2 linked regions of the Promicromonospora sp. Populi genome follow. Each later gene encodes a partner of the first gene's protein in a complex. Links are inferred from orthologs where the notes say so. Each region holds a gene or a part of one and is shown on either strand. Other genes may lie near its edges. The genes, in order: AB1046_RS07030 and AB1046_RS17870.

Region 1 (14,618 bases):
AGGTTGCGACCCATCACCGCCAGCCCGGTGACGCCGATCTGTGCTGTGCCTGACACGTTCTTGCTCCTTCTGCAGTGGGAACGGGCGCCGCGCGCGTGGCGCGCGGTGACCCCCGGCCAGCCTAGTGCCCACCCGGGGACGACGACGCAGGTCACCATCGAGCGTCTGCCGCGCGCCTCCTTCTTGCGGCAGACCTGCGGACGTACCGTGAAGTGGTGACCAGCGGCCCGCCCACCGGCGTTCCCGTCGACTTCGCAGCGGCTCTCGCCGACCTGCGTGCGGCAGCCCTGCGCGCCGAGGTGCGCCTCACGGAGATCCCGGCTCCGCGCAGGGTGGCCCCCTACAGCGTGGCACTCTCGGGTGACGTGCTCCCCGCCGTGCCACCGGCTCGGCCAGGCCGCGGCGCCGGTCCGGGCCGGGCCGACGACGGCGACCACGACCACGACGAGGACCCGCTCGCCACGGGCCGCTTCGTCGTCCTGTACGACCCGGCCGGCCAGGAGGCCTGGCACGGCACCTTCCGGGTGGTGACGCTGGTGCGCGCCACGCTGGAGCCGGAGATGGCCGCCGACCCCATGCTGGCCGACGTCGCCTGGTCCTGGGTGGGCGAGAGCCTTCAGGCCGCGGGGCTCGCCCCCGGCACGGATACCGTGGCCGACGGCGGCACGGTCACCCGGGTCCTGTCGCACAGCTACGGCGCGCTGGAGGGCAGCCCGGATGCCGTCGACCTCGAGATCCGCGCGTCGTGGACGCCGCTCGGCACGCACCTCGGCCCGCACCTGCACGCGTGGGCGGCGCTGCTGACCACGGCGGCGGGGGTGCCTCCGCTGCCCGAGGGCGTCGCAGCGCTCACCAGGCGTTTTACCGACGGTTCCAGGCAACGCCATACGGTAGGTCCATGACCACCACGGAGCGAGGAGTCCCTGCGGAGACATCGCCGCCCGTGCCGGCCCCAGTCACACCCCTGACCGAGCCTGCCGACGGGCTGCCTGACGTCGTCGCGACCGAGGGCGCCTTCGCGCGCGTCGTCGAGGCGTTCGCTGCCGGTTCCGGGCCTGTGGCCGCCGACGCGGAGCGTGCCTCCGGGTACCGGTACGGCCAGGCGACGTACCTGGTCCAGGTGCGGCGGGCGGGCGCGGGGACGGCCCTGATCGACCCGGTAGGTGTCCCGGACCTGTCGCCGCTGGGCGAGGCCGTCGGCGACGCCGAGTTCGTGCTGCACGCGGCCTCCCAGGACCTGCCCGGGTTCGCCGAGCACGGGCTGCGGCCCGCGCGGGTCTTCGACACGGAGCTGGCCGCACGGCTGCTCGGCATGGAGCGGGTGGGGCTCGCCGCCGTCGTCGCCGAGGTGCTCGGCCTGGGGCTGGCGAAGGAGCACTCCGCCGTCGACTGGTCCACCCGCCCCCTGCCCGAGGACTGGCTGCGGTACGCCGCCCTCGACGTCGAGGTGCTCGTCGAGCTGCGCGACCGGCTCGCCGAGCGACTGGAGGCCGCGGGCAAGGCCGAGTGGGCGGCGCAGGAGTTCGAGGCCGTACGCACTGCGCCCCAGCCGGCCGCGCGGGTCGATCCCTGGCGGCGTACCTCCGGCATGCACGTGCTGCGCAACCCTCGCCAGGTCGCCGCCGTGCGCGCGCTGTGGGTCGCGCGGGACACCAGCGCCCAGACGCGGGACATCTCGCCCGGCCGCGTCCTGCCCGACCGCGCAATCGTCGCGGCGGCCAAGGCCATGCCGAAGACCGCCGGGCAGCTCGTGCTGCTGCCCGAGTTCGCCGGCAAGGGCACCAAGCGCCGGGCCGGCTACTGGCAGAAGGCGATCGACGAGGCCCGGGCCCTGCCCGACGCCGAGCTGCCCAGCGTGCGTGGCCCTCGTTCCGACGGCCCGCCGCCCCCGCGGACCTGGGGCGACCGCGACGCCGCGGCGGCCCGCCGGCTCGCGACGGCTCGCGAGCTGGTCACCGCGCTGTCCGAGGAGCGGTCCGTGCCCGTCGAGAACCTGCTGCAGCCGGACGCGCTGCGCCGCCTGTGCTGGACACCGCCGACGCCGGCCGACGCTGCGGGGATCGCCGAGTTCCTGCTCAGCCGCGGTGCGCGCGAGTGGCAGATCGACCTGCTGGCGCAGGGCCTGGAGCAGGCGTTCGCCGACGCAGCGCACGAACCGGTGTGAACGCGGCACGCGCACCCCAGTAGAGTCGTCCCCATGTCTGCCCTGTCGGAGCCCCTCACGCTCGCCGTCGACGTCGTCACCGAACCTTCGACCTGGGATCGCGAGGTGCTCGCCCTGGGTGGACACCCGCTCCAGCTGTGGGGATGGGGCGAGGTCAAGGCGGCCGGGAGCTGGCGCGCGCACCGCCTGCGGGTGACCGAGGACGGCTCGACCGTCGGCCTGGCGCAGCTGCTCGTGCGGCCCCTGCCGGCCCAGTTCAAGGCCCTCTCCTACGTGCCGCGCGGCCCCGTCGTCGCGCACCACGAAGGCAAGACGGCGCAGGCGGTCTTCGGCGTCGGCGACACCGCGACCCGCAACGCCGTGACCAACGCCGTCGTCGAGTGGGCGCGCGAGAACGTGGGCGGCGTCGGCATCACGATCGAGCCGGACTGGCCGGTCGGCACCACCGTGACCCTCGAGGACAAGCGGCTCGCGCCGAACCCGATCCTGTACCCCTCGACGCTCATCCTCGACCTGCTCAAGAGCGAGGACGAGCTGATGTCGGTGATGTCCAAGAAGACGCGCCAGTACATCCGCAAGTCGCAGCGCGAGGACCTGGACTTCCGCGAGGTCACGCTCCCCGAGGAGCTGGATGCGTGCCTGGAGATCTACCGCCAGACTGCCGAGCGCGCCGGGTTCGGCCTGCACTCGGACGACTACTACCGGCTGGTGAAGTCGGCCCTGGGACCGGCCTCCCCGGTGTACGCGGCGTTCGCCCGCTCGGTCGAGGGCGGCCCGCACGACCGCCCGGTCTCGTTCGTCTGGTTCGCGGCCTCCAGCACGACGTCGTTCGAGCTGTACGGCGGCATGAACGACGACGGCATGAACCTGCGCGCCAACTACGGCCTGAAGTGGTACGCGATCACCCGCATGAAGGAGCGCGGCGTGGTGCGCTACGACGTCAACGGCCTGCTCAACGACGGCATCTCGAACTTCAAGCGCGGCTTCGCCGACCACGAGGACGAGCTGGTGGGCAGCATCGACGTGCCGTTCTCGCGCTGGTACTCGACCTGGAACCAGGCGCTGCCGGCAGCCAAGAAGGTAGTCCGCAAGCTCCGCGGCAACGGCTGAGCGCGTATCCCGGGCGGCGCCCGGGTGATCGGTAGAGGGTCAGGTGATCGGTAGCTCGGGCTGCCGATCACCTGACCCTTTTGCCGATCATCCGTCGCGAGCCGAGAGGCGTGCGTCACATCTGGGACTCAGTCTCGGGTCCGGCGCCAGATCTGGCGGACCGGGTCTCATCTCGTGCGTGCTTTTTACCGGTACTCGCGGTAGCGTGTATCTCGATCCAGCGGCGTCGCTCACCGGACGCCGCCGTCCCCAAAACCAGGAGTTCTGCTGATGCCCGCAGCCCCGGAAACACCGCGTGCCCGCCGTGCGGTTCGCGACGTCGTCTTCGTCGACGGCGCCCGCACGCCGTTCGGCAAGGCCAAGCCCGACGGCCAGTACGCCCAGACGCGCGCCGACGACCTGATCGTGAAGGTGGTGCGCGAGCTGCTGCGCCGGCACCCCGAGCTCCCCCCGGAGCGGATCGACGAGGTGGCCATCGCCGCCACCACCCAGCAGGGCGACCAGGGGCTCACGCTCGGCCGCACGGTCGGCATGCTCGCGGGCCTCCCCCAGTCCGTGCCGGGCTACGCCATCGACCGCATGTGCGCCGGGGCCATGACGGCCGCCACGACCACCGCCGCGGGCATCGCCATGGGCGCCGCAGACGTCGTCATCGCGGGCGGCGTGGAGCACATGGGCCGCCACCCGATGGGCTTCGCCGCCGACGTGAACCCCCGCTTCGTCGCCGAGAAGCTCGTGGACCCGCAGGCCCTGAACATGGGCATCACGGCCGAGAACCTGCACGACAAGTTCCCGCACCTCACCAAGGAGCGCGCGGACCGGTTCGCCGTCGAGTCGCAGGCCAAGTACGCCAAGGCGCTGGCCAACGGCAACATCGAGCCGGACCTCGTCCCGGTAGCGATCCGCTCCAGCGAGCTGGGCTGGGGCCTGGCCACCACCGACGAGCTGGCCCGGCCCGAGACCACCTTCGAGTCCATCCAGGGCCTCAAGACGCCGTTCCGCCCGGGCGGCCGGGTCACCCCCGCGACGTCGTCGCCCCTGACCGACGGCGCGACCGCCGCGATCCTCGCCTCAGGCGACGTCGTCGCCGAGCTGGGCCTGCCCGCGAAGATGCGCCTGGTGTCCTACGGCTACGCCGGCGTGCCCCCGGAGATCATGGGCTACGGCCCGGTGCCCTCCACGGAGAAGGCCCTGAAGAGCGCGGGCCTGACGATCGACGACATCGGCCTGTTCGAGCTGAACGAGGCGTTCGCGGTCCAGGTGCTCTCGTTCCTGGACCACTACGGCATCGCCGACGACGACCCGCGCGTCAACCAGTACGGCGGCGCGATCGCCATGGGCCACCCGCTGGCCGGCTCCGGGGTGCGGCTGATGACACAGCTCGCCCGGCAGTTCGAGCAGCACCCCGAGGTCCGCTACGGCCTCACCGCCATGTGCGTGGGCCTGGGCCAGGGCGGCAGCGTCATCTGGGAGAACCCGCACCACGCCGACTACTCCGGCCACACGGACGAGGAGAACTGACCCGTGTCTGAGACCCCCACCCCCACCGCTCCGACGGAGCGCGTCACCCACTCGCTCGTCCGGGACGTCACCCTGCCCGGCGGCGCCGGTGTGCTCGCCCTGGTCACGCTGGACAACGGCCTGGACCACACGAAGCCCAACACGCTCGGGCCGGCCGGCATGGCCGAGCTCAAGGCCGCCCTGGAGGGCATCCGCACCCGCGCGGAGGCCGGCGAGATCGCGGCCGTCGGTGTAACCGGCAAGCCGTACTTCGTCGCCGCGGGCGCCGACCTCAAGGGGATCACGTCGGTGAGCGGCCATGCCGAGGCCGTCGAGCTGGCCCGCATGGGCCACGCCGCCTACACGATCCTCGGCGACCTGCGCGCGGCCACCGGCGTGCCGACCTTCGCGTTCGTGAACGGCCTGGCGCTGGGCGGCGGCCTCGAGGTCGCCCTGAACTGCGACTACCGCACGGTGGCGTCCGACGCCGCGGCGCTCGGCCTGCCCGAGACCGGCATCGGCCTCATCCCCGGCTGGGGCGGCGCCTACCTCGTGCCACGCCTGGTCGGCGTCGAGAAGGGTGTCGAGGTCATCCTCACGCGGCCGGCCGCGAACAAGCCGTACAAGCCCGCGGAGGCCCTGAAGATCGGGCTGGTCGACGAGCTGTTCGAGGCCGCCGACTTCCTGGAGCAGTCCATCATCTGGGCGGCCAAGGTGGTCACCGGCGAGATCGAGGTGCCCCGCCGCGAGCTCGACCCGCAGCCCGTGTGGGACGGCGTCGTAGCGGCCGCGAAGGCACAGCTCGACACCCTGGTCGGCAACTCGCGGCCCGCGCCGCACCGCGCGCTGGAGCTCATCGCCGCGGCCCGCAACGCCACCAAGACCGACGCGTTCGCCGCGGAGGACCAGGCGCTGGCGGACCTGGTCATGACCGACGAGATGCGCGCCAGCATCTACGCGTTCAACCTCGTGGGCGGCGGCAAGAAGCCCGCGGGCGCGCCCGACCCCAAGCTCGCCCGGCCGGTCACCCGGGTCGGCGTCGTGGGCGCCGGTCTGATGGCCGCCCAGATGGCGTTCCTCTTCGCACAGCGCCTCGGCGTGCCCGTCGTCATGCGCGACCTGGACCAGGACCGCGTGGACAAGGGCCTGGCCTTCGTGCAGGAGACCGCCGAGAAGCTGGCCGGCCGCGGACGGCTGACGCCCGACGCCGCCGCCCGCATCGTGGCGTCGGTCTCCGGCACCACGGACATCGGCGAGTTCGCCTCGTGCGACTTCGTGATCGAGGCCGTCACCGAGGTCATGGGGCTCAAGAAGAAGGTGTTCGCCGAGCTGGAGGACATCATCGCCCCCGAGGCGATCCTGGCGACCAACACCTCCGCGCTGTCCGTCACCGAGATGGCAGCCGACCTGCGGCACCCCGAGCGCGTCGTCGGCATCCACTTCTTCAACCCGGTGGCCCAGATGCCGCTGGTCGAGGTGATCAACGCAGAGCACACCTCCGACGAGGCCCTCGCCACGGCGTTCGCCATCACCAAGAAGCTCCGCAAGACGGCGATCATGTCGGCGGACCGCCCGGGCTTCATCGTGAACCGCCTGCTGCTGCTCGTGGCGGGCCAGGTCGTGGACGCGATCGAGGGCGGGACGGCCGTCGAGATCGCGGACCGGGCGCTCGCGCCGCTCGGCCTCCCGATGCCGACGTTCGAGCTGACCGACCTGGTCGGCCCCGCCGTCGCGCAGCACGTCCTCACCTCGCTCCGCGAGAACCTGGGCGACCGCATCCCGGCCTCGCAGGGCCTGGCCAGGATCGTCGAGGACGGCACCCGCGTGGTGCTGGACGCCCCCAAGGGCCAGCCGAAGCCGGTCAACCCGGCCATCCAGGAGTACTTCGGCCCGGCGCTGACCCCGGGTGAGCCCGGCAGGCACGGGCAGGTCGTGCTCGACGCCGACGGTGTGCTCGACTCGGTGCTGACGGCGCTGACCACCGAGATCGGGCTGCTGCTGGACGAGGGCGTGGTGCCCGGCCCGCAGCAGATCGACCTCGCGATGATCCTCGGCGCCGGCTGGGGCTTCCACACGGGCGGCATCACGCCGTACCTGGACCGCACCGGCTACAGCGAGAAGGTCCTGGGCAGGCGGTTCCTGCCCGACGGCGTGGCGAACGTCCCCGCCTGAGCCGGAGGTGCAGCGCAGGGTGAGGGCCGAGGAACGAGGCACTCGCCTGCAGCGGAACCGCAGGCTCAGGCGGATCGGACAGAGCCTGAGCCTGACCTCCCGGACCCTCCGGCAACGAGCGCACTTTGTGTGCCCGATGTCGGAGGGTCCGGCTACGCTCGGCGACCATGACAGCCCCCGGACCTGGCACGAACGCGCACTACGTCGTAGTCGGTGCCGGCGCGCTCGCCTTCCGCCTGACCCGCGCGCTCAGCACGCGCTTCAGCGGCACCGTGACCGTGGTCGTGCCCGACCGCAACTTCCGGTACGCCGTCGAGATGGACGCCCTCGACCGGGTCGACCTCGTGGTGGCGGACCGGGTCGACGAGAAGGTCCTCACCGCGGCCGGAGCGGACCGCGCAGTGGCTGCGGCGCTGGTGGACCAGGACGACGGCGGCAACGTCTCGCTGGCGCTCCTGCTCCGCGAGGCCTGGCCCGAGCTGCACGTTGTGGTCCGGATCTTCGACGAGTCGCTGGGGCGGCACCTGGAGCGTGACAACTGCACTGTGCTGTCCTCGTCGGCGTTTGCGGCACCTGAGATCGTCGGCGCCGCGCTGGGCCGCCTGATCCGTCTCCCGGTGCAGCATCGCCGCCTGGTGGCCGTGTCGGACGAGGCGACGCCCCTGCCGACCCGAATGGTCCTGTTCGCGACCGCCGAGGACGGCACCGTCACGGCGCTCCCGAGCGACGAGCAGCTGCGCGGCCTCACCCCCAAGGTGCTCCTGGCGGACGCCGCCGAGGCCGACGTCCTGCCGGAGGTGAAGGCCGAGCTCGAGCCCGACGAGGACGAGGTGGACCCGCACCGCCGCCGCCGGTTCGGCGAGTACGTGCGCACGCTCGCGGTCACGTCCGGGTGGAACCTCCTGCTCGCCGCGGGGGTGCTGCTGGTGGTCGTGGTCATCGGGGCGACAACGATGATGCTCGCCACGGGCTCCTCCTGGGGCGGTGCGCTGTACGAGGCGGTGCTGCCCGCCCTGGCCGGCAGCGACCCGGACCACGAAGCGAACCCCGTGGTCAAGGCCACCCAGGTGGCCCTGACCGTGGTGAGCGTCGCCGTCATCCCGTGGGTCACCGGTGTGGTGGTCGACGGCGTGGTGCGGACCCAGCGCCTGCTCGACGCGGGCTCCCCGCTGCACGCGATGGCCGACCACGTGGTCGTCGTCGGGCTCGGCGATCTCGGCACCCGCATCGTGCGGTCCCTGGACCGGCGGGGCGTGCCGGTGGTCGCCGTCGACATGAACGAGTCCGCGCGCGGTATCGCGGTGGCGCGCGCGCGGGACGTCCCCGTCGTGATCGGCGACGCCCGCCGGGCGGCGACCCTGCGCGCGGCGTACGTGGACACCGCCCAGGCGATCGTCGTGGTCACGAGCGGCGGGGCGATGACCATCGGCATCGGCTTCGCGGCTCGGGCGATCCAGCGGGCCACACCCACGCAGCTGCGCACGGTCCTGCGGGTGTACGACAGGGACCTGGCGCGCCGGATCCGCCGCGAGATCCCCGACTCGGCCGGGCTCAGCTCCTCGTTCCTCGCCGCGCCGTGGTTCGCCGCCGCGATGATCGGCCAGGAGGTCAAGGCCACGATCCCCTACCGGGACCGGGTGCTGGTGCTCGCCGAGATCGTGATCGCGAACAACAGCCGCCTCGCCCGCATGCAGCCCGACGACGTCGACCTGGACGGCGCCATGGGGGCGGACGAGGAGGCCGTCGGGAGGTCCGACGAGGGCGACTCGAAGAGCCGCCTGCTGGCGATCCGCACCAAGGCCCAGCCGGGCGGCGGCGGGGGGCTGATGATCGAGCCCTCGGACGGGCGGTTCCTGCACGCCGGAGACACGCTCTTCGTCATCGCGACCACCGCCGGGCTGCGCCGGCTGCGCGAGCTGGCGAGCACGCGACAGCCGGTATGACTGGCCTGAACATCCGGGCCCAGATCGGCCCGTTCGACGGTCCACCCGGCGCCTAGCGTGAGGTCCATGAAGAACGGTCTCAGTGTTCCCCAGGGTGCGGCACTCACCATCGGTGCCATGCTCGGCACCGGCGTCATCTCGCTCCCGGCCCTCGCCGCCGGCGTCGCTGGCCCGGCCTCGCTCGTGGCGTGGGCAGGGCTCGTCCTCCTGTCGATCCCGCTCGCCACGACGTTCGCCGCCCTCGGCGCCCGGCACCCCGACGGCGGCGGTGTGGCCACTTACGCGCGCCTCGCGTTCGGCGAGCGGGCCTCCACGATGGTGGGCTGGGCGTTCTACGCGACGATCCCCGTGGGCGCTCCCGCCGCGGCGGGCTTCGCGGGCGCCTACGTCGCCGACGCGACCGGCGGCGGACCGGGCACCGCCCTGGCCACGACGGTAGCGATCATCGCGCTGTGCGCGGTCATGAACTGGTTCGACCTGCGGGTCTCCGGCACGGCCCAGCTCGCCATCGCCGGAGCGGTCGCGCTCCTGCTGGCTGTCGCCGTCGTCGTGGCGCTGCCGCACGCGCAGGCCGGCAACCTCACGCCGTTCGCGCCGCACGGCTGGGGGGCCGTCGGCTCGGCCGCCGCGCTGCTGGTCTGGGCCTTCGCCGGGTGGGAGATCCTGGGCTCGCTGTCCGCCGAGTACCGGCAGCCGGCGCGGGACATCCCGCGGGCCACGGCGATAGCGGTGGCCGTGGTGGGTGTGCTGTACCTGGGCGTCGCGTTCGCCACGGTCGCGGTGCTCGGCCCGACGCCGGGGCCTGCGCCCCTCTCGGACCTGCTGGTGCTCGGCTTCGGCGAGGGCGCGCGGCCGGTCACCGCGGTGGTGGCCGTGCTGCTGACCGTCGGCGCCATCAACGTCTACTTCGCGGGCGGCAGCCGGATGGGCGCGGCGCTGGCCCGGGACGGCGCGCTCCCGGCCTGGCTGGCCGCCGAGCCGGGCCGCACGCCCCGCCGCTCGCTCGCGCTGATCACGGTTGTCGCCCTCGGCACGACGGCGGTGCTCGCGCTGCTGCACCTGTCCACCGACGCGATCCTGCTCATGGCGACCGCTACGTTCTCCCTGCTCTACGTGGTGGGCACGGCCGCAGCGCTGCGCCTCCTGCCCCGCTGGGGCATCGCCTGGTGGTGCGCGGCGGTGTCGCTGGTGGCCGCGCTGGGCCTGCTCGTGATGACCGGGGCGCACATGGCCGGACCCGTGGTCGCTGCACTGGGCGGGCTCGCCTGGGCGACGTGGCGGCGACGCCGGGCGCGGGTGGCCGCTGCTGCGGCCACAACCGCGGCAGCGGCCGCCCTCACGGCTCCAGCAGCCGCCCCAGAGCCCGGATGCCTGGCCGGATCGAGCTCGTGACCGCACCGCCGATCCCGAGCACTATCCCGTCCCGGTGGGGACCCACCGCGAAGGCGCCGAGGGACTCGCACGCGACCGACCGCCGTCGGGCACTGGCCACGAGGGCCGGCGAGGCCACCCGGGCGTCAGCCGGCAGGTAAGCCGCCAGGTGCAGGCCCGCCGCGGACGGGACCGGCTCGACCGGCAGCTCCGCGAGCGCGTCCAGCAGGATCTCGTGCCGCTCCGCGTAGTGCGCGGACGCCTTGCGGACGTGCCGGGCGAGCAGGCCGTCGTCGATGAAGCGCGCCAGCGCCGCCTGCACGTGCACTGCCCCGTGGCCGTCGGTGAGCTGGCGCGCGGCAAGCAGGGCGTCGCGCAGGGACGACGGCGCCACGAGGTACCCGACACGCAGGCCGGGCAGCAGCGACTTCGAGAAGGTGCCGACGTACACCACCCGGCCGTCCCGGTCGAGCGCCTGCAGGGACTCCAGCGGGCGGCGGGCGCGGCGGAACTCGCTGTCGTAGTCGTCCTCGATCACTGCCGCCCCGTGCCGCGCCGCGTGCGCCAGCAAAGCCCGCCGCCGGGTCAGAGACAGCGGCATACCAAGGGGGAACTGGTGCGACGGGGTGGTGTAGACCAGCCGGGCGCCCGCGGGAATCCGGTCTACGACCAGGCCCTCGGCGTCGACCGGCACCGGTACCACTCGCGCCCCGTGCAGCGCGAAGAGCTCCCGCGCCTCCGGATACCCCGGGTCCTCCATGGCGACGACGTCCCCCGGCTCCAGCAGGACGCGCGCCACGAGGTCGAGGGCCTGCTGGGCACCGGTGGTGGCGATGACGTCGTCAGCCCCCGCGCGGACCCCGCGGGAGCCGGCGACGTAACGGGCGACGGCCGCGCGGAACCGGGGCAGACCCGCGGGGCCGCCGTACGAGCCCGCCGCCGGGCCGCCGGCCCGGGACTCGGCGGCCAGCAGCCGCCGCCAGGTGTCGAACGGGAAGAGGCTCGCGTCCGGGATGCCGACGCGGAAGTCGTGCGCCGGGGCTGGGGCGTCGCCGCTCGCGGGCCGCACGGTCCAGCGCCAGCCCGCCCGCGGCCGCAGTGCCCCCGGGGTCCGGCGGCGCGGGGGCGGCGTGTCGCTCGCCGCCGCGGTCGCGAACGTGCCCGCGCCGGTCCGGGTCTCCAGGAACCCCTCCGCGATCAGCCGTTCGTACGCGGTGGCAACGCTCGCGCGCGCGACGCCGAGGTCGCGGGCGAGGTCACGCGTGGAGGGCAGCCGCTCCCCCGCCGGGACCCGGCCCGTGGTCAGGGCCGTGTGCAGCGCACGATAGATGGCGTCGGTGCGTCCGGTGCGCTGGCTGAGATCGACGGCGAGGTCCACCCGCCGATCATGACTCATCAGGCCTCGCATTACAGTTCGGACTCATCCGGACACTTCACCCGGCCCGAACTGGCGCTTTCGGGATTTCTCGGTAGTTATCGGCCCTAACATCCGGCTCATGAGCACTGACGCCGCGCCGCCGGCGCCCGCCGAGGAACCCACCGAGGAACCCACCGACGCGACCGCCGACCTGACGCCGCCGGCCGAACAGGTGACCGAACAACTGCCGATCGAGTCGCCCACCGAGGAGCTGTCGGTCGAGCAGCCTGCTGGCGAGCCGCCGATCGAGGAGCCGCCGACTGACGAGCCGCCGACTGAGCAGCCCGCTCCGCCCCACCCCCTGACCGCCGCTCTGCTCAACCTGAGCGGCCTAGGGCTGGGCTACCTGCACCTGCGCGCCTGGGTCCGCCTGGTCGTTGCACTGGCCGCGACCGCGGGCCTCGTGTGGGTCGCGCTGCCGATCGGGCGCGAGCCGATCGCCGTCTGGTGGCCTTTGGGCTACCTGGGTGCGCTGGTCCTGTTCTCGCTGGACGCGGCACTCCTCGCCCGACGCCGGGCCCGGCGGCCGGAACGTCGTCGCACCGTGTGGTCGCCCCGCGCGGCAGGCCGGGTGGCGTGGGCGACGCTCGCGGTGGTGCCCCTCCTGGGCGCCGCGTACGTGGTGACGCAGCACGAGGTGCTGGAGCAGTACCTCGCGTACGACCTGGACCAGGCCGAGGCGACCCTGGACGAGACTGCCAGCAGCTTCGCCCCGTACAAGGACGTCTACAACGCCGCGTACGCGACCTACGTGCGAACCGCGTCCGAGCACCCGGGCACCCGCGCCGCCGACCGGGTGCCCGGCCTCGTCGACGACCTGTACACGCGCGCCAAGGGTGACGGCGTGTGCAACGCGCTCACCGTGGTGCGGCACTTCGCACAGCCCGGCACCGACGGCCCGCTGCAGAGCGTCGCGGAGGGCGAGCTGCCCGGTGCGCTGCACGACTGCGGGATGCAGTACACGGAGGCCGGCGAGTTCCAGCTCGCGGAGAGCACGCTCACCGACCTGCTGACCGACCACCCCGCCAGCGAGCAGGCCGCCGCACTGCCTGCGGAGCTCACGACCTGGCGTGACACGGTGATCAAGAAGCTGGCCGGCGAGCAGGGCTGCCTGAGCCCGATGGTGGCCACGGGCTCGGAGGCGTTCCTCGCCAGCTTCGACTCCGGCAAGGTCAGCGCCCTCGCGGACGAGGCGCGCACACAGGTGCCGGCGGGGCTGCTGAAGTGCGCCGTGCAACAGTTCCAGGACGGTGATCACCTCAGGACGCAGGGCATCCTGAACGGCCTCCTCGACTCGTACCCGAGGGCCAAGGAGACCGACTACGCCGAGCGGATCCAGATCGCCACCGGCATCGCGCTGGCGGACCCGGAGGTGGAGGTCGGGCTGCCGGCACGCGACGAGCCGGAGGGGACGGTCACCCTCACCGTCTTCAACTACAGCCCCGATCCGTTCGAGATGGTCTACACGGGGCCGGCGACCGGCGTCGTCGCGATCGACGCGTGCGATGACTGCACCTACTACGCGGATGGTGACTCGCCCGACTGCGTGGGCTACTCGTTGACGATTCCGAGCACGACGGTCACGATCCCGGCGGGCGACTACCTCACCGCGACCCGGGAGGACGGCACGGTGTACGGCTGGCGCGACGACGGAGTGCAGGAGGAGAGCTACACCGCCGACTACGGGCTCTGCACCTGGACCCCTGAATCCTGACCACAGGGGCCCCGGCCCGCGCCGCCGAATTCGATTCCCCTCGGCGGCGCGGGAGCGGTTGAATACGTCCTGACATGACTACGCACTACACGTCCGACCTGCACTTCGGACACCTGAACATCATCCGCTTCTGCGACCGCCCCTTCGCGGACGTCGCCACGATGGACGCCCGGCTCGTCGAGCTCTGGAACGAGAGCGTGGCCGGCGACGACACCGTGTGGGTGCTGGGCGACGTCGCACTCGGCGTCCTGGAGGAGTCCCTCGCCAGCATCGGCCGGCTCGCGGGGCACAAGATCCTGGTGCCGGGCAACCACGACCGCTGCTGGGAGGGCGAGCGCGCCCTGCGCAAGGGTGAGCCGGAGGCGCGGGAGCGGCGTCGGGCGATCGCCCGGGAGCGCTACCTGGCCGCGGGCTTCGCCGAGATCCACGACCGGCCGGAGCCGGTCGTCATCGGCGACGAGAAGGTGGTGCTGTCGCACTTCCCGTACCAGGGCGACTCGCACGGCGAGGACCGGTACGTCGAGTACCGGCCGGCGGACCAGGGTGGCTGGGTCGTGCACGGCCACGTGCACGACACCTGGCGTCAGCGTGGGCGGCAGATCAACGTCGGCGTCGACGCCTGGGGCGGGCGGCCCGTACCCGCTGAGACGATCGCGGGACTGATCGCCGACGGTCCCCGCGAGCTGGCCCCGTTGAGCTGGTCCTGAGCAGACTGGTCGGGACATGACAAGAGCGCACGTTCGCAGGTGATGAACGTGCGCTCAGGCGTCAGTGTGCGTGGCTTCGCAGGTTCGCGAGCTGCACGCACTGCGTCAGCGGAAGCGCCAGGGCGCCGGCCGCGACGCGGGGGTCATGCGGATACGAGGGACTCCGTGTCGCGGTGCTCGCGGTCCGACTTGTAGGACTCGATCTCCGCTGCGTTGAACATGAGGTCGGCGCCGACCATGTGGTAGTCGAACTCACCGGCTTCGAGGAGATCGATGACGTGCAGCTTCGAGACTCCCAGCAGCCGCGCTGCTTCGAGCACTGTGAGGTCCTGGTGCTGCCTGGCTTCTGCTTCCAATGTGATTTCGTTCACACGGCAAGTGTTGCGCGTCCGGACGGCCAGAGTCCAGTCGAATCGCTGCGAGTTTCACTAATCTTTCGGTGATTCTTTTCTTCGCGAGACCCGGGGTCGAGGTAATTGATCTCGCACAGAAGGGTCGAACGAGTGAAAGCAAGGGCACT
Region 2 (14,567 bases), 2.4 Mb from region 1 along the record:
GACGGTATCGCCGCCGTCGCCGAGGCGCGCCGGCTGCGACCGGACGTGGTGCTCATGGACATCCGGATGCCGGGCATCGACGGCATCGAGGCGACCCGGCGGATCGCCGAGGACCCCGACCTCACCGGGACCCGCGTCGTGGTGCTCACGACGTTCGAGCACGACCAGTACGTCGTCGACGGTCTGCGCGCCGGGGCCAGCGGGTTCCTGCTCAAGAACACCCCGCCGGCCGACCTAGTGGCCGCGATCCGCACGGTGCACGACGGCGGCGCGCTGCTCGCGCCGTCGGCCACACGGACGCTGATCAGGGAGTTCACCGCCGCGTCCCCTCGCGCCCTGGCGCCGCACCCCCGCATCGGGGACCTGACCGACCGGGAGCACGAGGTCGTCGGCCTCGTGGCGCAAGGCCTGAGCAACCACGAGATCGCGGAGGAGCTGGTGCTCAGCCCGGCGACCGCCAGGACGCACGTGTCGCGCGCGATGATCAAGCTCTCCGCACGCGACCGGGCGCAGCTCGTGGTGTTCGCGTACCAGTCGGGCCTGGCCTGAGCGGGCCTGAGTCTGTCTCGGGTCGGGCACGTTAAGGGTGAAATAAAGTTGCCACAAGGGGTTCCCGACGTTTACCCGATAGTGGTTTCATTCGGACATGAAGCTGCTCCGAACTTTTCCGAAGGTTGCCTTCGAGTTCGGGCTTGCCTCAGGGCAGTGGCTGGGGCTGCGTGAGCAGACTCCGCGCTTCGCCACCTGCTTCGGGGACATCTTCCTCGAGTCGCTGGACGGCTGGTGGTTCCTGGACACGGTGGAAGGCACTATCGAGCTCCGGTGGACCTCGGCCGTCACCATGTACGCGGAGCTAGAGTCCCCTGAGGGCCGCGCGACGTATCTGATGGACGACCTGGTCCGCGACGCACGCAGCCGCGGCCTCCAGCTCAACGAGGAAGACGTCTACACCTTCACCCCGCACCCGGCCCTCGGCGGCGAGCTGAGCGTGCACGGCCTCAGCACCATGCGCTTCGAGCTCGCGCTCAACTGGGTGGGGCAGATGCACGACCGCGTGTTGCACAGCTCGGGCGAGATCCGCCTCCCCCCGATGCCTGACGACGGTCGCCGAGCCGCCGCGCAGCCCGTCGCCACGGCCTGGGACTCGGCGTGGTCGGAGGACGAGACCTTCGACGTCCCGTTCGAGCAGTACCTGGCCACCACGACGTTCGCGGCCGTCGCCACCCCGCGGCGGTACGACGACGGCCATCCCTCGCTGCCGTCCTCGTCGGGCCGCGAGCCGGAGCTGATCGACCAGACCCCGTTCTCCGCGCCGAGCTACGGCGCCCACAGCTACGCGCCGCCGGGCGACACGGCTCAGCCGGAGTCCGGGCCGGCCTGGCCGGCACAGCAGCAGTCCGCGCCGATGTGGTCGGGGCAGACCGAGGCCGCGCAACAGTGGCAGGAACCGGACCACCGGGAGCCCGCAGCCGAGGGCTACGAGGCTCAGTACGACGCGTCCTACCCTGCCGCCGAGCCGTACGGTGCAGCGGACCAACAGCCCGCCGGACCGTACGGACAACAGGACTGGGTCGCGTACGGCGCCGACCCGGACGAGGCCGGCCAGGACCAGCACGGTCAGGCCGGACCGGCGTGGGACAGCCCCACCTGGGGCGCTCCCGCCTGGGGCGGGCAGGCCCCGGCCGTCGCAGCGGGCGGCAGCCCCCAGCAGCCCCCGCGTGCTGACGACCCGTTCACCGCCTGGGACGACCTGTGGGGGAAGCGCTGAGCCGCTGACGCCCGGACCTGGCCGCCACCTTGCGCGCGGCCGGTGGCTCCGCCCTGCGTTCCGGACGGAGCCGCCGCTCGCGCTCGGTCCGCGCGACAAGGCTCAGCTCACCCGGGGTAGTGGTGGGCGCATGCTTGAGCAGGCGGGTCTCCAGCGCCACCCGGTTGGCCCGGCGCAACCCGTCCGTGTAGCCAAGGATCAGCTGCGCGTGCGCGTGGGTGATGTGCCCGCCGCGCAGCGCCGCGAGCGTCCGCGGATGCTCGCGCACCAGCGCACAGGACTCCTCGATGAGCGCGACGGCCGAGCTCTGCGGCACCCGCAGCACCCTTGCGAGCTGCTCGACGAGCTCGGGCGGGAACCCCGCGGGATCGTCCGTCTCGACCTCTGGGGCGCCGAACAGCTCGGGCCGGTCCGCCACCCACTCCCGGACCGACTCCACGAGCACGGCGCGGGACGCCGTGAGCGAGGCGAGGAGCGAGTCGACCGCCGCCACGGCATCGACCGCTTCGGTGAGGTTCGCGAAACCGCTCGCGAACCCCGACTCGCGCGGCGTGACCGCACCACGCGGAGACTGGCTCAGCACGTCAGCCGGGTCATGAGCCACCAGCACCTTGTTCGAACGCATGTTCTAAACATAGGGGGTCCCGCCGACACGCGCCACCCGGTACTTCGACCCGTGCGGGCTACCCGCACAATGGGTGTGTGCCGACCCGACGAGCCGTAACGCCGCGCCATGCCGCGCGCGCGGCGTGCGCGGCAGTCGCCGCGCTCCTCGCGACGAGCGGCTGCGGCCTGGCCGACGACCCGCGGGCGGACGGCACAGACGCGGACCCGACCCCCGCAGCCTCGCACTCGCCACTGACACCTGAGCAGCCGACGACCACCGACGAGGCCCAGCCGGAGCTGCAGACCAGCACGGTCGCCGTCGGCGACGTCGTCCTCGAGGTCGGAGCGCCGAGCGCCGCCACCGTCCAGGCGGGCGCGCAGGGACCGGGCACGCAGACGGTCACCTTTGTGCTCGCCCCGGGCGAGTCCGCGGAGCTGACCCTCACCTCCGCCGGCACGCTCGACGTCGACTCCGACGGCAGCATCTCCGTGCTCGACGGCGACGACAGCCCGCGCGCGGCGGTCGGCCCGCCGGAACCGCCGTCGGGCACCGAGGACGGCGCGCCCCGCATCGAGGTGACCGACGTCGACGCGACCACCGCCCGGGTCGAGGTGGACGACCGGGCCACTCCCTCCGCGCAGGGCTCTGGATCCGCTGCAGGGACCGAGCCGGTCTCGGTCACATTCGTGATCGGCACGAGCGCGATCGAGAGCGCGACCTGGGGCGAGAACGAGGGCGGCCGCTCGCTGGCCGTGGACCCCACGGACTGGGTCCGGCACGCGGGCGAGGCGGGACTCGACCTGATCCGCACCCAGCTCGTGGCAACCGAGCCCGAGGCGGACAGCGCGCCGATGGACGACCAGCTCGTGTGTCACGCGATGGGCGCACCTGACAAGGGCACGTGGAACCTCGAGCCCTGGCGCCCCGACGTCGGGCTGATCCTGACCGCCGCCGCGCACTGCAACCCGGTGTGAGCAGGCGGCCTGGTCCAGGTCGTGACCCAGTCGTGACCGGCACCGGCGCGATTCGAGGTGCGGACCCGCGCTGGTTGCGGTTTCCTGGAACTGGCGGCGAGGCAGGCTCGCCGAATTTGCTGTGCCCCCTCGGCAGGGAGGCTCCTGATGACCCGTGTGATCACCCTTGGCTCGATCGTGGCTGTGGGCGGCGGCGCGCTGCTCGGCGCAGCGCTCGCCTACCAGCTCGTACCGCTAACCGTGCTCGCCGCCCTCCTCGGGCTGGCGGGCACCTTTGTCGTTGTCCGGGCAGCGCCCGAACCGGCACTCACGCCGAACGCCCCGATCACGCTCGGCGGGCCGCTCGCGCGCCCCGTCGCCGATGAGCCGCCCGCGCACCCCCTCGTCGCCGAGGAGCCGGCCACCGCGGCCGTCCCGGTGCCGGTGCAGCAGCTCCCGGTCCCGGTCGTGGCCGCGGTGCCCGACGCCGCGTGACTACTTCGGCGAGCTCGCCTGCTGCTTGCGCAGCTCCTTCTCGCTGATCGGTGCCGTGCCGCTGGCGCGCAGCTCGCGGTAGTACGCGCGCGCCTCGTCCTGACGCACCTTCTCGGAGCCGTCGGCGATCGGAGCACGCAGGTGCTCCGGTGCGAAGCCCCAGGCGTCGATGACGTCGAGCACGTGCGGGCGAAGCTCCTTGAGCAGGTGGTCGATCGTCGCCGTGACCGCCTTCGCCCGCCCCGCCGAGATGCGGCCGTTGGTCAGGTGCCAGTCGAGGTGGCGCTCGATGGTGGTGAGGCCGTCGATGTCGCGGAGCAGGGTCAGCACCTTGCGGGTGCCGGCGTCGGGCACAGTCTTGATGGCCTTCGTGAACGCGTCCCAGCGCACGAGCTCGGCCCACGCGGTGGCGGACCCGAGGAGCTCCACCTGGTGGTCGTCGAAGATCTCCTGCGCCTTGATCGAGTCGGCCTTGACCGCCGGGCGCATGCCCATCGCGACGTCCGCGACCATGCCCTCGAAACGGCCGGCGATCAGCGCGCGCTGCACGTCGGCGTCGAGCAGACGACGCGCGCTGCGCGCAGCGCCGCCGTCGGCCACCGACTGGCCGAGCCTCGTCAGCGGGAGCTTGTGCAGCAGCGTGTCCTTGGCCTGCCCGGCCACGATGCCCGCCATGCCGGCGGGAGACTTGGCCGCCCGCGCCAGCTTCTTGCCGTAGTCACCCACGAGGCGCTTCGCCGCGAGCTGCAGCAGCACGTGGTTGTCGCCCTCGAACGTGGCATAGATGTCGAGGTCCGCGCGCAGGCTGGTGAAGCGGTTCTCGGAGAGGAAACCGGCGCCGCCGCAGGCCTCGCGGCACTCCTGGAGGGTGTCGAGGGCGTACCAGGTGGAGGTCGCCTTGAGCGCCGCCGCCGTGGTCTCGAGGTCCTCGCGCTTGGCCGGGGTGTCCTCGCGGCCGGAGAAGACGACGTCGAACAGGTCGAGCAGCTCGTCGTGCGCGAAGTGCATCGCGTACGCCTCGGCGATCTTCGGGAAGAGCCGACGGCGGTGGGTCGCGTAGTCGAGCAGCGTCAGCTCGTCGGCACCGGCGGCCGGCGAGAACTGGCGGCGCTGGTCGGCGTACTTCGTGGCGATCGCGAGGCCGATCTTCGCCGCGGTGATCGCCGCGCCGTCCAGCGACACGCGGCCCTGCACCAGGGCGCCGAGCATCGTGAAGAACCGGCGGCCGGGGCTGTCGATCGAGGAGGTGTAGCTGCCGTCCGCGGCCACCTGGCCGTAACGGGCGAGCAGGTCCCGACGCGGGACGCGCACGTTCGTGAAGTGCAGCTTGCCGTTGTCGATGCCGTTGAGGCCGCCCTTCTGGTCGTCGTCCTCACCGCCGACGCCGGGCAGGAACTCCATGGTCCGCGGGTCGCGGATCGGCACGTAGAAGCAGTGCACACCGTGGTCGACGCCGCCCGTGATGAGCTGCGCGAACACCGTCGCAGCCACGCCGTGCGCGGCCGCGTTGCCGAGGTACTGCTTCCACGCCCCGCGGAACGGGGTGTTGAGCACAAACTCCTCGGTCGCCGGGTCGTACGTCGCGGTGGTGCCGATGGAGGCGACGTCGGAGCCGTGCCCCGTCTCGGTCATCGCGAACGCACCCGGGACCGACAGGTCCATGGCGCCCGGGAGCAGCCGGTCCTGCTGCTCCTCGGTGCCGAGGTGGTTGATCGCGGACGCGAACAGGCCCCACTGCACACCGGCCTTGATCTGCAGCGACGGGTCCGCGGCGACCAGCTCCTCGAAGCCCACCAGGTTGGCACCCGCCTCGCCGCGGCCGCCGAGGCGCACCGGGAAGGCCCGCAGGACGTGGCCGTAGGGCACCATCTGCTTCATCTGGGCGAGGGTGATCTCCCGGTGCTCCTCCTTGGTGATCCCCTCCTTCTTCCAGAGCTCGGGGTGCTCGGCAACCAGGCGACGGGCCTCGGACCGCGCCTCGGGCCAGCGGCCGAGCAGCAGCTGCTGCAGGGCCGGCACGTCCACGCGGGTGCCCGACGGCGGACGCGTCACCGCAGGCTGGGGCACATCCGCCTGCGGGGCCGCCGCCGGGGACACGGGCTCGGAGGTGGTCGTCATGGGTTCTCCTCGGATTTCTGCCCGAGTGGGGCCAGGTTCTTAAGTGTCGGGGGGTGGTCGGGTCAGGCTGATGCGGGTCTGGTGACAGGGCGGTCGGAGTGCAGCACACCCACCGGACCGGTCCAGAGCCAGAGCGTCACGCGCTCGGTCAGCTCCTCGCGGGTCAGTGGGCTGGTCTCGACGTTGCGGTGCCCGAGCCACCACTCACCGGAACCCCGCACAAAGCCGACGGCGCCCGAGGCCCAGGCCGCGGCGTCGGCGTGCGTGACGTCGGTGGCCCGTGCGAACGGTTCGGCGACCAGCTCGATCACCGAGTCCAGGTAGGCGCCCAGCGGGTGCAGGTCGACCGGCGTGGTCGGTGCGGCGGCGTCGACGGCATCGTCGGCTGCAGCACGCCGACCGCGGCGGCCGCTCTCCATGGGCGCAGGCTCGTTGCCGCCGATGGCCGTGCGGGTGACGAACCAGTAGACGTTGGGCGAGCTCTCGATCATCTCGAGGTAGACCCGTACCATCTCGCGCAAGGCCATCTCCGGGTTCGCCGCGCGCTGCGCGGCGGCACGGAGGGCGTCGTGCATCTGCATCACCACGGTCTCGGCGACGGCGAGCCGCAGGCCCGCCTTGTCGTCGAAGTACCGGTAGACGATGGACTTCGACGTGCCGGCGGCGGAGGCGATCTCGTCCATCGAGACCGCAGGCCCGAGGCGGTGCACGGCCTTGCGCGCGGCGCGGACGAGCTCCGCCCGACGTGCCGTGCGGTGATCGTCCCAGCGGGTCGAACGACCGTCGACTCCGATGCTCATCGGTCTGCCTCCCCACCGTGACTCGCTAGAAGTCTTGTGATTCGTCTCACGAGACTGAGAGTATCAGGTACTGTGAGTCCTGGGCACCACCCAGCGAAGCCACCCGCCAGACGACGAAGTGAGAAGGAACAGCGACGTGTCCACTACCCCCTCCCCCGTACCGTCCACGCGCGAAGCCGTGATCATCGGCGGCAACCGCATCCCGTTCTCCCGCGCCGGTAAGAAGTACGTCCGGACCAGCAACCAGGACATGTTCACCGCTGCGCTGGAGGGCCTCGTCGCCCGGTACGGCCTGCAGGGCGAACGCCTGGGCGAGGTCGTCGGCGGCGCGGTGCTCAAGCACAGCAAGAACTTCAACCTGATCCGCGAGAGCGTGCTCGGCTCGTCCCTGTCGCCCACCACCCCCGCCTACGACGTGCAGCAGGCGTGCGCCACGGGCCTCGAGGCCGCCATCGCGGTGACCAACAAGATCAAGCTGGGACAGATCGAGTCCGCGATCGCCGGCGGCACCGACACCGTCTCGGACGCGCCGATCGTCGTCAGCGACCGGCTGCGCACGGCGCTCCTGGACGCGAACCACGCCAAGACGACCGGGGCGAAGCTCCAGGCGCTGCTCAAGATCCGCCCGAAGGACCTGAGCCCCGTCTCCCCGAGCACTGGCGAGCCGCGCACCCACCTCTCCATGGGCGAGCACCAGGCCATCACCACCGCCAAGTGGGGCATCACGCGCGAGGCCCAGGACGAGATCGCGTTCAACTCGCACCAGAACCTCGCCCGCGCCTGGGAGACCGGCTTCTTCGACGACCTGGTCACGCCGTTCAAGGGCCTGACCCGCGACGACAACCTGCGCCCCGACACCTCGCTGGAGAAGCTCGCGAAGCTCAAGCCGGCGTTCGGCTCGTCGCTCGACACCCCCGCCTCGATGACGGCCGGCAACTCCACCCCCCTGACCGACGGCGCCTCCACGGTCCTGTTCTCCTCGCGCGAGTGGGCCGAGGAGCGCGACCTGCCGGTGCTGGCGAAGTTCGTGGACGCCGAGACCGCTGCCGTCGACTTTGTGCACGGCCACGAGGGGCTGCTCATGGCCCCGGTCGCCGCGGTCCCGCGCCTGCTGGCCCGCAACGGCCTCAGCCTCGACGACATCGACTTCTTCGAGATCCACGAGGCGTTCGCCTCCACCGTGCTGACCACGCTCGCCGCGTGGGAGGACGAGGAGTACTGCCGCACCGAGCTCGGCCTGGACGGAGCGTTCGGCAAGGTCGACCGCAGCAAGCTCAACGTCAACGGCTCATCGCTCGCCGCGGGCCACCCGTTTGCCGCGACGGGCGGCCGCATCATCGCGACCGCCGCCAAGCTGGTGGCCGCGAAGGCCGCCGAGACCGGGCGACCGGCCCGGGCGCTGATCTCGGTCTGCGCCGCCGGTGGCCTGGGCGCCACCGCCATCATCGAGTCCGCCTGAGCCCAGAGCGCAACGGAGGGTGAGGGCCGAGGAACGAGGCACTCGCCCGAAGTGAAGCACCGGGCTCAGGCGGCAGAAGATATTGCCTGAGCCTGAACCTCGCTGAAGAACTGGAAGGAATTTCGTGGCTGACAAGTACACCAAGTTCGTGAACGGCGGACTCGGTAAGAGCCTCTCGAAGCAGCTCGGCCTCCCCCGCCCGGCAATCCTGCGCCGGTACCAGCCCGACGCCCCGCTGACCGTCGGCCCGGTGCTCGTGCTGTCCGACGACGCCTCGGCCGCCGACGCCGACACGATCACCAAGGCGCTCGCGTCCTGGGACGTCGACGCACGCCGCTCGACCGAGGGCGCCGACGAGGTCCGCTGGGGCGGTGTAGTGCTCGTCGGCACGTCCGCGGAGTCCCCCGAGGCCGTCTCGGCGGCGGTCCTCAGCCTGGGCGGCACGCTGCGCAAGCTCGCCGGCAACGGCCGCGTCGTCGTCGTGTCCCGGGCGCCCGAGGCGGGCGACTCCCCGACGCTTGCCGCGACCCGGGCCGGGTTCGAGGGCTTTACGCGCTCGGTCGGCAAGGAGCTGCGGGGCGGCGCGACGGCGAACGGCGTGCAGCTGACCGGCGGTGCCGCCGTCGACTCGGCCTCCGCACTCGGCACGCTCCGGTTCTTCCTGTCCGCCAAGTCGGCATACGTCGACGGCCAGGTGCTGCCGGTCGGCCCGTCGGACGCACAGGCCGACGTCGACTGGGACCAGCCGCTGGCGGGCAAGGTGGCGGTGGTCACCGGTTCCGCTCGCGGCATCGGCGCGGCGATCGCCCGCACCCTCGCGCGCGACGGCGCCAAGGTGGTGGTCGTGGACGTGCCCGCCGCGGGTGAGTCGCTGGCCGCCGTCGCCAATGAGATCAAGGGCACCGCCCTGCAGCTCGACGTGACCGCCGACGACGCGGGCACCAAGATCCTGGCGGCCGCCAAGCACCTGGGCGGGCTCGACATCCTGGTGCACAACGCGGGCATCCTGCGCGACAAGCTGCTCGCCAACATGAAGCCCGCCCTATGGGACTCCGTCATCGCGGTGAACCTCGCCGCGCAGCTGCGCATCAACGAGCAGCTGCTCGCCGCCGGAGTGGAGGGGCTGCGCATCGTGTCGCTCGCCTCGACGTCGGGCATCGCGGGCAACAAGGGGCAGACCAACTACGCGTACTCGAAGTCCGGCGTGATCGGCCACACGGCCGCCACCGCGCCGCTCGTGGCGGCGCTGGGCGGCACCGCGAACGCGGTGGCACCGGGCTTCATCGAGACCGAGATGACCCGGTCGATCCCGTTCGCCACGCGCGAGGTGGCCCGCCGGGTCATCCCGTCGCTCCAGCAGGGTGGCCTGCCGCTCGACGTGGCCGAGGCGATCGCGTTCCTTTCGTCGCCGGTGGCGAGCGGCGTGAACGGTCAGGTGCTGCGCGTGTGCGGGCAGTCGATGGTGGGCAAGTGACAGTGGCGGGAAGTGCCGACGAGGTGACGAACGCGCCCGAGGTGGGCGCTCCGGCGTCGTACAGCGAAACCAGCCTGCCCGAGCTGCCGAAGCTGGGCGGGCTGTTCGCCAAGGGGGTGGCCGGGGGTGTGAGCAAGCGCCCGAAGGGTGCAGTCCGCCTGCCCGAGGTGTCCTACCGCGTCGCGCATGTGGACACCGCGGGCGAGGCGGCGCACCTGGCGGCATACCTGCGCCTGCTGGGGGAGCCGGCCTCCGACGTGCTGCCGGCCGGTTTCCTGCACGTGCTGGCGTTCCCGCTGGCCACGGCCCTGATGGTGCGCGGCGACTTCCCGCTGCCGCTGCTCGGGATGGTGCACCTGAAGAACGCGGCACGGGTGCTCCGCCCGGTGCGGCTGGGCGACACGGTCGAGGTGCGGGCCTGGTCGCAGGACGCCCGCCCGCACCGCCGCGGTGTCCAGGTGGACCTGGTGGCGGAGGTGCTGGTGGACGGCGACCTCGCCTACCGCGCCGTCTCGACGTACCTGGCCAAGGGCTTCACGGCCCCGGACGCCGCGCCCTCGTCCGACGGCGCGACCCCCGCCGACGCCGCGACCCCGGCCGACGAGTCCCCACGCGAGGAGTGGACGCCGCCTCTGCCGACCGCACGCTGGAAGCTCGGCGCCGGGACCGGGCGGGCCTACGGCGCAGTGTCGGGCGACCTGAACCCGATCCACACGTCGAGCCTGGGCGCCAAGGCATTCGGCTTCCCGCGCGCGATCGCGCACGGCATGTACTCCGCGGCGCGGGCGCTGGCCGAGGTCGGGCCGGCACGACGCGGCGCGGCCTACGAGTGGACCGTCGAATTCTTCAAGCCGGTCCTGCTCCCAGGCACGGTAGACGTATCGATCCGCTACACGTCCGACGCGGCCACAGACGAGGGCGCGACCCACGAGCCGGGCTTCGTGTACGACGGCTGGCGGTCGGGCAAGAACACCCGCCACTTCACAGGCACCGTCACCCCCCTCTGACGCGCGCGTCACCAAAGCGGAGCAGCAGCGCAGGACGAAGGCGAAGGAAGGCGCGGTCGGCCGTAAAGCCGTAGCGGAGCGCCCCCTGGGGCGCGTGAGCGAGGCCGGCCGCGCCTTCCTTCGCCTTCGTCCTGCGCCGCTGCGGCCCCCGCCCCCTACTTCACCGCAACGCGCGGCAGCAGCACCCTCTCCCAGAGGATCGCGCGCTTCGGCCGGAAGAAGCCCGAGTGCCCGATGTGGGTCAGACCGTAGTCGGCGGCCCGCATCTCGACGAGCTCGGCGTCGGCATTCGGGAACTCCCGGATCCAGTACTTGATCGATTCCGGGGAGATCAGCTCGTCGTCCGCGGTCCAGAGGGCGGTGACCGGTGTCTGCACCTTCGCGAACCGGTCCCGCAGCTCGGGAAACTCGCTGAACAGGTAGTCCCGGTGCAGGCACCAGCGGCTCCACTGGCGCATCACGCCGCCAGGCAGGTCGTCCAGGATCCCGAGTCGGCGGCCCGGGTAATAGCCCGCCAGCGCCGTCGCCGCCGGTGCGATCGCTCGCCACAACAGCGGCGACCAGGTCTTGATCAGTGGCGAGGCCTTGCCGTGCCAGCCCGTCCCCGAGGCCACCATGACGCAGCGGTCCACACCGATGTCGGACAGGAAGCCCAGGCTCTGGCCGCCGAACGAATGACCGACCCAGGTGAGCGGGACACCTGCGGCGTCGGCCCGGGCGCGGGCGTGGATCGCAGCCACCTCGGCGTCGTGGTACCAGCTCAGGGCGGTCGCCGTGGAGTCCCGCATGGGGCCGTAGAGCGCAGGTTCCGAGCCGCGGTACGAGAACGTGAGCACCGCGAAACCGCGGTCCGCGAGCCAGGCCGCGGTGTACCGGTAGAACCGCATCGGGATGGCCATGGCGGGCGCGATCGCCACGACGCCGACCGGGTCGCCGTCGGGCAGGTACCAGCGGCCGGCGACCGACTCGCCGTCTGCACCGGGAAAGCTCACGTCCTTGGTGGTCACGAGCCGGAGGTTACCAATCCCGTATCCTCACCACGGCGCTACGAACTTCATCCGGAGGTTGCCATGCTCGGCGACGTGCTCGGCCTGACCAAGTCACAGTCGCTCGCATACCGCGAGCTCGTCGCGTCCCCGTCCCTGGACGCCGCGGAGCTGGGACGCAGGCTCGGCTGCGAGCCGGGGGACGCGCTGGACGTGCTCCGCACCCTGGAGAGCCACGGCCTCGCGGCCCGGCAGAGCGGCGACGACTCACGCTTCCAGGCCGCTCCCCCCGAGATCGCGCTGGGCGCGCTGCTCGCCAGCCGCAAGGACGAGATCCGTGCGGCGCAGGAGGAGCTGATCGAGCTCGAGGGGGAGTTCCGGCGCTCGTCCGCGCTGCGGCCGGCGACCGACGTCGTCGACGTGGTGCGCGGGGCCGACGCCGTCAAGCAGCGCATCATGCAGCTCCAGCTCGGCGCGCGCGAGACCGTCGAGTCGTTCACCAAGCCGCCCGTCTTTGTGATGTCCGCGGAGGACAACACCGCCGAGGACCAGGCGGTGGCGCGCGGCGTGCGGTACCGGGTGGTGATCGACCGCGTGTTCCTCGACACCGGAGTGCTCCGCGTGGACGACGTCGCGGCCGCGGTCGAGAACGGCGAGGACGTACGGTTCTCCGAGCGCGTCCCGATCAAGCTGTACATCTTCGACCACCGGCTGGCGTTCGTGCCGATCCAGACGGTGGTCGACGCCGAGTCCGACCTGGCGCCGGACCTGGTGGGCGCGCTGATCATCCACCCGTCGGGCCTGCTGGACGCCCTCATCGCCCTGTTCGAGGGTGTGTGGCGCGACGCCATCCCGTTCCCGCAGCCGGGCGAGCAGTCGGACGACTCCGGCCTCGATCCCCAGGACTCCAGGATCCTCGGGCTCATGCTGGTCGGCCTGACGGACCAGTCGGTGGCGAACCAGCTCGGCCTCTCCCTGCGGACGGTGCAGCGGCGCGTCAAGGTGCTGATGGACATCGCCGGGGTCTCGACCCGCATCCAGCTTGGTTGGCACGCCGCGCGTAAGGGCTGGATCTGACGGCTCGCTCCGTGACAGCGTGGGGCCATGACGACACTGGCGTACATCATCCGTCCCTCGAACCCGCCGGCTCGCATCATCCCGCTCGCCCGCGCGGTCGAGGCCGCGGGGATCGAGGAGATCTGGCTCTGGGAGGACTGCTTCCAGTCGGGCGGGATCTCCGCCGCGAGCGCGATTCTCGGCGCCACCGACCACGTCCGGGTCGGGATCGGCGTGATGCCCACGCCCCTGCGGAACGTGGCGCTCACCGCGATGGAGGTAGCGACGGCCGACGGCATGTTCCCGGGCCGGCTCATTCCCGGGATCGGGCACGGCGTCCAGTCGTGGATGGCGCAGGTGGGAGCCAAGGCCGCGTCACCCCTGACGCTCATGCGGGAGTACTCGACGGCGCTGCGCGCGCTGCTGGCCGGTGAGCGGGTCACTACCTCGGGCCGGTACGTGTCGCTGGACGACGTCGCGCTGGACTGGCCGCCTGCACGGCCCGTGCGAGTGCCGGTCGCCGCGACGGGGCCGAAGTCGCTGCGCCTGGCGGGTGAGGTGGGCGACGGTGTGGTGCTGGAGGACTCCGTGGGCCTGGCGAGGCTGCCGGCCGCACTGGAGCGGATCGCCGAGGGGCGCGCCGCGGCCGACCAGGACGCCGCGGAGGAGTTCACCGTGGTCCAGTTCGTGTACGGCGGGACGGGGCCGGACGCGGCCGCCCGCCTGCGCGCGGAGACCAGCAAGACCGGCCGGGAGGTGACCGAGGACGCGCAGCTTGCGGACTATGCGGTGTGGGGTGACGCCCAGGCGCTGGCCGACGGCGTGCGCCGGTTCGGCGCGGCCGGCGCGGACACCGTGGCGATCCAGCCGACGGCGGACGACCCGGACCTGGAGCGCCTGGCCGACGTGGTGGGCGAGGCGCGGGAGCTGCTGAGCGAGGCCTGACGACAGCCGAACGCCGGGGCCGCGCCGTCTCTTGGACGGTGCGGCCCCGGCGTCGTCGTACTACCGGCCGGTCAGGCGATCAGAAGTCGCGCGGCGGCGGGGCGAACGAGGTGGTCCCGCCCGTGCCCGGCTCGGGGCCGGGGTTGACGTGGGGCTCCGCTGCGGGGGTTGCGGCAGCGCCGCCGCCGTCCGACAGGTTGTTCAGGAAAGCCTCGACGCGCGAGCGCATGGGGCCGATCAGCGCACCGCCGACACCGACGATCAGAATTCCGGCCAGGGTGGCCAGGAATGCCACCAGGACGGGCATTGTCACGGTGGTGCCGATGCCGATCTGGTTCACGGCGGCGATAACACCCAGCGCGAGAATGAAGAACGAGACGGCCTTCGCAACGAAGGGGCCGTAGGAAACGCGGCCCAGGGTGTTGAGAAGAAGGTCCTTCACGGCATTCGCGATGGCGCCTGCGATCACGACGATGACGATTGCGACGACCAGGCTCGGGAGCCACGCAACGATGTCGTTGACGATCGCACTCACCGGGTTGGTGGGCCCGAATGCGCTCAGCGCGAGCTGGAGCGTGATCAGCAGGATGAAGTAGTAGATGATCTTCGTGAGCAGCTCGATCGGCTCGATGCCCGACCCGGCCAGCAGCCGGTTCGCTCCCGCGCGCTCGAGCACCTTGTTGAAGCCGATACGCCTCAGGATCATCCCGACGAACCGGGCTATCGCCTTGGCGATGAAGTACCCGATGAGGAGAACGATCAGGAACACGAGGAGCTGTGGGATGAAGCTCGCTATCGCGCCCAGAGCGTTCGTGAGCGGTTCCAGCCAGTTGACGGCTTGCACAGTCATACCTGTATTGAGGAATGGCAAGGTTCTCTCCCCCTTCGAGATTTTTGCG

What was found.
Region 2: the proteins of AB1046_RS07030 (region 1) and AB1046_RS17870 are in contact, whole or in part, in a solved structure (PDB 8BNU), measured with the Escherichia coli proteins. The link is inferred for Promicromonospora sp. Populi from one-to-one orthologs.

The regions. Positions count from the first base shown.
Region 1 is NZ_CP163528.1:1,563,787-1,578,404, forward strand. Bases 4,475-7,372 are described here. They hold AB1046_RS07030 (3-hydroxyacyl-CoA dehydrogenase NAD-binding domain-containing protein), read left to right. Parts: upstream 4,475-4,798; coding sequence 4,799-6,946; downstream 6,947-7,372. Other genes in these bases: AB1046_RS07025 (acetyl-CoA C-acyltransferase), read left to right, coding at 4,475-4,795; AB1046_RS07035 (NAD-binding protein), read left to right, coding at 7,114-7,372. Also shown: gndA (NADP-dependent phosphogluconate dehydrogenase), read right to left, coding at 1-56; AB1046_RS07010 (DUF3000 family protein), read left to right, coding at 216-902; AB1046_RS07015 (HRDC domain-containing protein), read left to right, coding at 899-2,164; AB1046_RS07020 (lipid II:glycine glycyltransferase FemX), read left to right, coding at 2,198-3,274; more of AB1046_RS07025, read left to right, coding at 3,545-4,474; more of AB1046_RS07035, read left to right, coding at 7,373-8,889; AB1046_RS07040 (APC family permease), read left to right, coding at 8,956-10,281; AB1046_RS07045 (PLP-dependent aminotransferase family protein), read right to left, coding at 10,226-11,656; AB1046_RS07050 (hypothetical protein), read left to right, coding at 11,757-13,391; AB1046_RS07055 (metallophosphoesterase), read left to right, coding at 13,466-14,098; AB1046_RS07060 (helix-turn-helix domain-containing protein), read right to left, coding at 14,242-14,469. UniProt on the Escherichia coli protein: Catalyzes the formation of a hydroxyacyl-CoA by addition of water on enoyl-CoA. Also exhibits 3-hydroxyacyl-CoA epimerase and 3-hydroxyacyl-CoA dehydrogenase activities.
Region 2 is NZ_CP163528.1:3,947,906-3,962,472, reverse strand. What follows is about bases 6,192-9,038. They hold AB1046_RS17870 (acetyl-CoA C-acetyltransferase), read left to right. Parts: upstream 6,192-6,877; coding sequence 6,878-8,200; downstream 8,201-9,038. Other genes in these bases: AB1046_RS17865 (3-oxoacyl-ACP reductase), read left to right, coding at 8,325-9,038; AB1046_RS17875 (TetR/AcrR family transcriptional regulator), read right to left, coding at 6,192-6,741. Outside these bases: AB1046_RS17905 (response regulator), read left to right, coding at 1-549; AB1046_RS17900 (T6SS immunity protein Tdi1 domain-containing protein), read left to right, coding at 647-1,768; AB1046_RS17895 (hypothetical protein), read right to left, coding at 1,734-2,393; AB1046_RS17890 (DUF2599 domain-containing protein), read left to right, coding at 2,471-3,349; AB1046_RS17885 (hypothetical protein), read left to right, coding at 3,497-3,823; AB1046_RS17880 (acyl-CoA dehydrogenase), read right to left, coding at 3,824-5,941; more of AB1046_RS17875, read right to left, coding at 6,004-6,191; more of AB1046_RS17865, read left to right, coding at 9,039-9,674; AB1046_RS17860 (MaoC/PaaZ C-terminal domain-containing protein), read left to right, coding at 9,671-10,681; AB1046_RS17855 (hypothetical protein), read right to left, coding at 10,837-11,688; AB1046_RS17850 (helix-turn-helix domain-containing protein), read left to right, coding at 11,752-12,744; AB1046_RS17845 (LLM class flavin-dependent oxidoreductase), read left to right, coding at 12,772-13,668; AB1046_RS17840 (hypothetical protein), read right to left, coding at 13,748-14,518.